Regions from separate parts of the Symplocastrum torsivum genome, predicted to be linked through region 2. Evidence: riboswitches for the same ligand, from Rfam matches in the RefSeq annotation. Region 2 holds a riboswitch; the other holds the start of a gene.
The links. Region 2 has a riboswitch for cyclic di-AMP ahead of ntrB (nitrate ABC transporter permease). Riboswitches for the same ligand answer to the same signal wherever they lie in the genome.

Region 1: linked by a shared signal. The riboswitch ahead of AC5JL3_RS02840 (hypothetical protein) and the one ahead of ntrB (nitrate ABC transporter permease) in region 2 are both predicted to bind cyclic di-AMP.

What each region holds. Positions count from the first base shown of each region.
Region 1 is NZ_JCACKQ010000010.1:4,665-8,392, reverse strand. Features, by position in the region: partial or broken gene AC5JL3_RS02855 (IS701 family transposase) at 1-1,174, shown strand, start outside; gene AC5JL3_RS02850 (hypothetical protein) at 1,241-1,495, shown strand; gene AC5JL3_RS02845 (hypothetical protein) at 1,720-2,034, opposite strand; gene AC5JL3_RS02840 (hypothetical protein) at 2,085-2,399, opposite strand; cyclic di-AMP (ydaO/yuaA leader) riboswitch at 2,559-2,716, opposite strand; gene AC5JL3_RS02835 (hypothetical protein) at 3,004-3,222, opposite strand; cyclic di-AMP (ydaO/yuaA leader) riboswitch at 3,349-3,469, opposite strand; gene AC5JL3_RS02830 (TetR/AcrR family transcriptional regulator) at 3,574-3,728, opposite strand, start outside.
Region 2 is NZ_JCACKQ010000133.1:27,447-31,174, reverse strand. Features, by position in the region: gene AC5JL3_RS33945 (ABC transporter substrate-binding protein) at 1-208, opposite strand, end outside; gene ntrB (nitrate ABC transporter permease) at 311-1,165, opposite strand; cyclic di-AMP (ydaO/yuaA leader) riboswitch at 1,269-1,425, opposite strand; gene AC5JL3_RS33935 (pentapeptide repeat-containing protein) at 1,719-2,969, opposite strand; gene AC5JL3_RS33930 (hypothetical protein) at 2,962-3,612, opposite strand; gene AC5JL3_RS33925 (hypothetical protein) at 3,609-3,728, opposite strand, start outside.

The sequences.
Region 1 (3,728 bases), on a different contig from region 2:
AAAAAACCTGTCTCAAATGGCATCGAACGCGGTAGGAGTGACTTACCACCGATTACACCCTTGGTGCGCCTAAATTCGGAGGAAACCTCCGAGGCGGCGCATCCGCTTTTTGACGGAAGCGCCCTGGGAAGCCCAAGAGATAAATGAGCGCCGCCTGAAAGTGATGAATCAGTGCAGCCAAACCCGGATAAGTCGAGGATTCACGTTAATCGTCGATGACTCAGGGCATAGAAAAAGTGGCAATTTTACAGCGGGAGTGGGACGGCAGTACATTGGAGAAATTGGGAAAACCGATAACGGAATAGTAGTGGTAACAACCCATCTATATGATGGGAAAAAAAGCCTACCGTTAGATATAGAGTTATATCAACATGCCAGTTCTTTACCTCAGGGAAAAAAAGACATTGAATTCAAGAAAAAGCCGGAGCTAGCCTTAAGTTTAATTGATCGCAGCTTGATAAGAGGATATCGACCCGGTATCGTACTAATTGATGGCGGCTATGGAAATAACACAACGTTTCTATTGGAACTGGAAAAAAGGAAACTTAAGTATCTAGGCGGATTAGCCAAAAACCGCAAAGTGATAACTCAAACCGAGGCAAATAAACTCCAAGAGATTCGCCTAGATAAGTTAGCGCAGTCCTTGCCTATTAAGGGTTTTACCCCTATTCAACTCAATTTAGATAAACCGAAAACCGTTTGGGTGGCAACGGTTGAAGTTGAACTGCCACAGCTAGAAGGAACGAGAACAATTGCTATCGTCATGAATGCCTCAACCTTCGACTCTTCTAGTGATATTGACTATTTTATTACAAATGTTGACTCATCCATTGCCACAGCCGAATGGATAGTAACTACTTATGGTCAAAGGAATTGGGTGGAAGTTTTTTACCGGGAAGCAAAAGGATGGTTAGGGCTATCTGAATATCAAGTTAGAGATTCTCGCAGCCTAATACGCCATTTCATGCTTGTATTTTGTGCTTATACATTTGTTTTATGGCATACAAAAACTGGAGGATTAAGAAGGCGTTGGGCATCGAAACCTTTAAACACCTTTACTGACGCATTAGAAGCGTTTCGGACAGCGATGTCCTTCCGTTTTGTGGAGTGGCTCAACCACAACCAGGACGTATTCTTAGCTTACAAAGCGGCTTTGGGCTTTATTTGGGCTTGATATCTGTTTAAGTCCCGTTAATTGATCGTGACTGGTTAAAACTAGAACTGGCACAGCAGGAGTTTGATGACTGAGTTTCCTTTTGTCTGGTTTATCAGCATCGTGGCAGATGCTTTTATATATACCTGGATTTATAACAGCACTAAAGGCAGTATTTTGCTAGTGGCGCTTTTTCATGGTTTGCTGAACGTGTGGGGACTATTTATAACTGGGGTGTCCCCTGTCGCATACGCTCTCCTGAATTGCGTTGTGGCGATCATCTTGATAGCGGTGTTTGGAAGAGCGAATCTCTCTCGCCGAGGAAGGGTTTGTGCAGGCTAAAATCTGGTTGTAACTGACCGTTAGGCTTCTGAGCGATTAACACAAGGATGAAGCAAGTAGCACAATGTCTCACGAAGGTTTCATGCCACAACATCGCGCAATTGGAAGAGCCGCAGTTTGGGCTGTTTCTTTCCTTGGGGTGGCGTACGCGTAGGGTTACTTGGGTGCTTTGCGAACATCGCTGCTTTGGGCTTCGTTTGGGCTTGAAATTTGTTTAAGTCCCGTTAGGACAGTCCCCAAATCGCTTGATCAAGGGAACACTTATTCAAGTGATACTCTTCGTTGGAAATTGTTTGAGTCTCCAATAACCTCTTGTAATGGCTCAGTTCATGCTGATACTGCCACTCCCGATCCAAGTATCGCTTCCCAGCTTCTAGAGCTTCCGCAATACTAGCAAATAGCCCCCCTCCCAGTTGAATTTCTGGGTTATCTTGAGGACGAAGACATCTGTAGGTGTAACCGTTTGGGTGTACGATTGGGCAAACAAAGAAGCTTCTGTAGCTGACCCCTTTGTTGTAAAGGTATTTCTTTTCAATCATGTCTGAATCTCTTAGTTTTCAGTGTAGTTTTAGCCGAAATTTTTCTTGGATTAGTTATTCGCTTGATGAATGCGGTGACCAATCCAGTCGGCGTTTTCTCGGAGGAGATGCAGAATACTCCCGCGAATCAAAACATCAATGCGTAGCCGTTGTTCCTTGGTGAGGAATAGAGAATTGGGTTTCTTCAGTTGTTTCTGCTCAATCTCTGTGACCATGCATTCAGCAGGGATATGCTTAAGAACATGAGTAACTAACTTTTGGCGCAGTTCCTCAATCGAGAAGGCAGCTTGATAAGGGTGTTCTGGATAATCTGCCAAAACTTTGTCAATTTCTTGGATTACAAGATGCTTTTGAGTCAGGAACATGGGAGTTTTTCACCTAATAGCAACTTTTCCTGCCTCAGACACCAGAAGTTTAGAGTACGACAACCCTTTTTCAGGAGCGAGGCAGGTACAACGATGCGAACAGATACCAGCCAAGGACACTGAAAGAGTTCACGCATATTAGTAGAAAATGCTGACTCTTCAGTCTCCTCTCAATGCCTACGAAGTTAGCTGACGGGCTAGGACTGAGAGATGTCCCTTTCTTCTTTGTCTCCTACTTTAAGAAGACACAAGGTCAGAAATAAGCCCCAAAATTTGGTTCCTCCGCTCCAGCGATCGCATTACAGTTTAGTGAATGTTGTAAGCGCAAACTGGATTAGGCTGACTTACTGAATTTATTTTTGCTATCTTAGCACTTCACCTGAGGGGAGCAAAATCCTTCGTGAGATGTAAATTTCTCAAGAGTACAATCTTGTCCAAATTGCAGTTAGGCAACAAGAACCCTAACTTTATCCTACTGACCTCAATTTTGATGAAGTGCCTCGATCGCTGTCCTGATTATTCACTGACTCACTCTGCTAGCTGCTGCGTTTCCTCCAGAAAACACACGACCTTCCTTAAGAAGCGCAGCACACCTTACAATTACCTAACCAATAGCTGAGTTTTGAACAGCCACAATTCCTTTGTTGCCGGATACCTTTGAGCGGATGGAGTGGTCAATGCACATTTTTCCGTAGGTTAATGCCTCATCAAGAGTATAGAAGCAGAACGGTTCACTATAAACTTGCCCTGACGGGTCAACATAGTCAACTGCGATACGGTTCAGCTCTTTTTTGATGAGCAGACTCCATTCTTTGTAAGTCATCGTCTTAGCCTTTGTTAATCTGTAGGGGTTTGATGAGACAGGCAGGAGCATATAGCTGATATTTTCATTTACAGCTCTACACTTAGGAGACCCTTGAGACTACGGCTTACATCAAGCTTGTGTCATAGGTACTCCTCCCAATGCCGACGGAGTTAGCTGACGGGCTAAGACTGGAAGGTGTCTCTCTCAAGTTACGAGATTAGCCCCAAGATTTGGTTCCTCCGCTCTAAGCTGGCTCTTACTCTACAACGATGGGTATGAGTACCAGACAAGATTAGGCTACCTAGTTCAATTAAATCAAACGTTAAAGGTTCCTGCATCTTTTTGTCAAGAGGTCAAGGCGTAAAATTTTTAGGAGCGATTAGAAGCCCCTCTCAGGAACAGACCTAAAGCACGACGAACGTAGGCTTCCCACGATTCAGTCGTAGGTTGAAAGATTAGTGCATAGAGCATAATCCCACTCATTGCATCGAAGACTAGCCCAGGATCTAAATCTGCCTGAATTT
Region 2 (3,728 bases):
ATGGCGCACAGTCATTAACAGGGACAAATCCTACTGTAAGATTGGGTTTTTCCAGGCTGCTAGGATCTACAACGGGTTCGACAGCTTCGGCAGTTTTCGAGAGTCCATAGGGTGCGGTAACTCCCTTAATGGCACAAGATGACAAGGCGAATCCTGCTGCCGATGCGCCCATTTGTTCAAGAAATCTTCGTCGGTTCAAAGAATTCATGGCGGTATTACTAATGTTGTTAGTTCTTATGATGAATGGCTAGCAGTAACGATTCAGCTATGACCGTAGCTGAAATTTACGCAATGTCAGTGAGGCGTAGATTTAGTTGGTAGTTGCAGTGGGTCGTCGGTGAGTGACTAGAGATTCAATTTTGCCCAAAATGTAGTCAAGCACTAGCCCCGTTACACCAATCACAACCACTGCCAAGAACACGGAACTCAAGTTTAAGCGGTTCCATTGATCCCAAACGAAGAAGCCGATGCCAATACCACCGGTGAGCATTTCAACAGCGACGATGACTAGCCAAGCAATTCCTAAACTAATCCGCAAGCCAGTGAAGATGTAAGGTAAGCTTGCCGGCCAAATGATTTTTGTAATCTGTCGCCAACGAGGCATTTCTAGAACGCGGGCAACATCCAGATAATCTTTTTGAACGCTGGATACGCCGAGTGCTGTGTTGATAATCGTCGGCCACAACGAGGTGATAAAGATAACAAAAATTGCTGAAGGTTCTGCCAGGTTGAAGATGGCGAGTGCGATCGGTAGCCAAGCCAAGGGTGATACAGGCTTAAAGACTTGAATCAGAGGATTGAGAGTTAGCATCGCTGCTCTGGACATCCCAATCAGAAATCCCAAAGGAATTGCCACAGCCGCACCCAACGAAAATCCCAGTAATACCCGCCGCAGACTTGCCAGCAATAACCAACCGAGTCCTAAGTTACCAGGGCCTTTCCGAAAGAACGGGTTGGCGTATTCTGCGCTATCGAGAAGTGCTTGAAGCGGGGTGGGCATTAATTCTGTTAAGAATGTTGCAGTAAACCACCACAGCAGAATTACTCCCAAAAACCCTAGGGCAGGCAGCAAAACTACATCTCTTACAAGTACTGGTTTTGCTTTTTTCCAGGTAGCTTGTCCAGCGACAGCGACGATCGCTGCCAAATTTAGCTGAAACAACATATTGCAATGCCTCAGACTCAACAACAGGTACACAAAACTGAGCAGTACCAGCCGGAGAAACTGACAAAATCAAGACATTGCTAAAAAATGCCGATCTTTTCAGAGGTCTCCTCTCAATGCCTACGGAGTTAGCTGACGGGCTAGGGCTGAGAGATGCCCCTCTCTACTTACTTAAAAGTTGGAGAATACGCCCCCAAGAATGGTTCCCCCGTTCCTTACTTCACCTTGCTTACAGATGAACGTGTTGGCGAAGCTTTTGGATTAGGCTGACTTACTCTAGTTAAGGATGAAGAATAACACAGTTTTTCCGGATTCTTGTTCTTTCTAAAGAAATAGTTAACATTAACCGTTTATGCGGCTCAAACCCCCTTAGGGATTGAATTATAGCTCTTCAGCAGTCAGCTTAAGAGCGGTCAGCTTTCAGTCGAATAGGCTCCGGCTAGGGCGCATAGCCTCCCGTCGATGTCCTAACCTAGGTGGCGGCAGTTATACAAGAGAATTAACAAAATCGGCATCCCGCCCTTCAATTTCAAATAAGTGATCGCTAATTGAGTTACGTCTCACTAGCATCAAGCGAATCTTCAAAGATTGCCCCTCGCCGGGTCAAATCCAGCTTTGCTTCCTCAGAAATTCCTAAGTTGTTTCCAAATACAGTATTTTTCACGCTAGCACTACTTAAATCAGCGTCAATGAGGTTAGCCCTCAGCAACTTAGAATGGCGCAAGTTAGCTCTCACTAATCTTGCTCCTTGAAGGTTGACCATAGATAAATCGGCACGGCTGAGGTCAGCATCTGTCAAATCTCGTCCTTCTGCTCCCTGATTGACAATTTCCCAAATTAGATGCCATTTAGCATCAAGTTGTGTCGCCTCGTTGATTGTTGCCCCTTCAAGCAGTGTCGTACTCAAGTCAGCACCGTTAATTATTGCTTCCTCTAGATTAGTATTGCGCCAATCGGCACTATGAATCGTTGCCTCCTCTAGGTTTGCCCGCCTCAAGTCTGCTCCTTGAAAATTTGCCTCGCTGAGGTTGGCATGGCTCAAATCTGCTCCCTGAAGATTTGCCTCGCTGAGGTTAGCATTACTCAGGTCAGCACCCTTTAGGTTTGCCTCGCGGAGGTTAGCGTTACTCAAGTCAGCCACTTTCAGGTCAGCGACTCTCAAGTTTGCCTTGTCAAGATTTGCTTCGCTGAGGTCAGCGACTCTCAAGTCTGTTCCCCTAAGGTCAGCACCTGTTAAAACCGCACCACTGAGGTCAGTACCCCGGAAGATAGCTGCGCTTAGATCAGCCCCTTTTAAATTTGCTCCACTCAAGACGGCCCCACTTAGATCAGCTCCTTTCAGATTTATCCCGTTCAAATTTGCATCACTTAAGATCGCATCACTTAGATCAGCCACTCTAATGTCAGCACCACTAAGGTTGGTATGGCTGAGGTTGACATTAGTGAGATTCGCATGGCTGAGGTTAACTTGGCTGAGGTCGGCTCCCTTGAGGTTTGCTCCTCGAAAGTCGGCATGGCTCAAGTCAGCCTGATTCAAAATTGCCTCGCTCAAAATTGCCGCCCTTAAGTCAGCGTTATTAAGGCTGATATTACTGAGGTTTGCCCTGCTCAGGTTGGTACTGCGGAGGTTAGCGCCACTAAGGTTTATCCCTTGGAGGTTTGCCTCGCTCAGGTTGCTACCTGCAAAATCTTCAGCCGGATTTAGGTCAGCTATCCTCGCTAATTCCAGAAAGGCTTGGGTTTGGCACTCCATCACTCGCTGGGTCAGGTCTTGAACTTCTAGGCAAAATTCTTCATTAGTCATATCGTAGTTGTTGCCGACTGAGATAAGGCTTTAGTTTTCGCTTGAGCAACAGTTGGGCAATTCCTCTTTCTAGGACTGCTAGCTGGTTTCGGCTAATGTTTGGCGACCACAGTCCCTGCGTCTGTGTCAGATAGACATCTTTCAGTGAGACTTCAAATGTTGCTTCTATATAGCAAGGTAAGGCGATCGCTTTTAGGGTTGCTAACTTTACATTGTTTATTGAGCCGTTCAAAATTGGCTCACCTGTTTCTACTTCAAACACCCAGGCGGGATTCTGCTGTGAACCCTTCGTCGTTACTTGAAAGGCAACCAACTGAGACGGATTGGTTTTGTCTTCAGTGAGTTCTGTCCCCCTTTTCCCTAAACTGTTATCTTCGCTCTGGATAACAGAACTTTCTACAGTCTTTTGTGCTTGATTATCTTGAGAGTCTTGCTCTTGTTGGCGGTGAGAAAGTTTTAAGGAACCCGATAACTCACGAAACTCATAGGGAATACTACCGTTTTTCAGTCTTAGCTTGAGTTCTCCACCTTTTAAGCCAAATTTAACGTGACCCCCAATTAGAGGCTCACACTGCTCGTTGAAGTTAATCGTTAAGTACAGGTCAATCTGACCAGGCTGAACGGGAGTTCCTTGTAGTTTCATGGATAGGCAGCCTGGACATCGGTTCTCAAGCGAGCTTTCCTGAGCCGATGAGGGGAGAGGTTGTTGCATTGCCAAGCATCAAATAAATCGTTCAGTTGGTTGCCTACCAAGCTAGC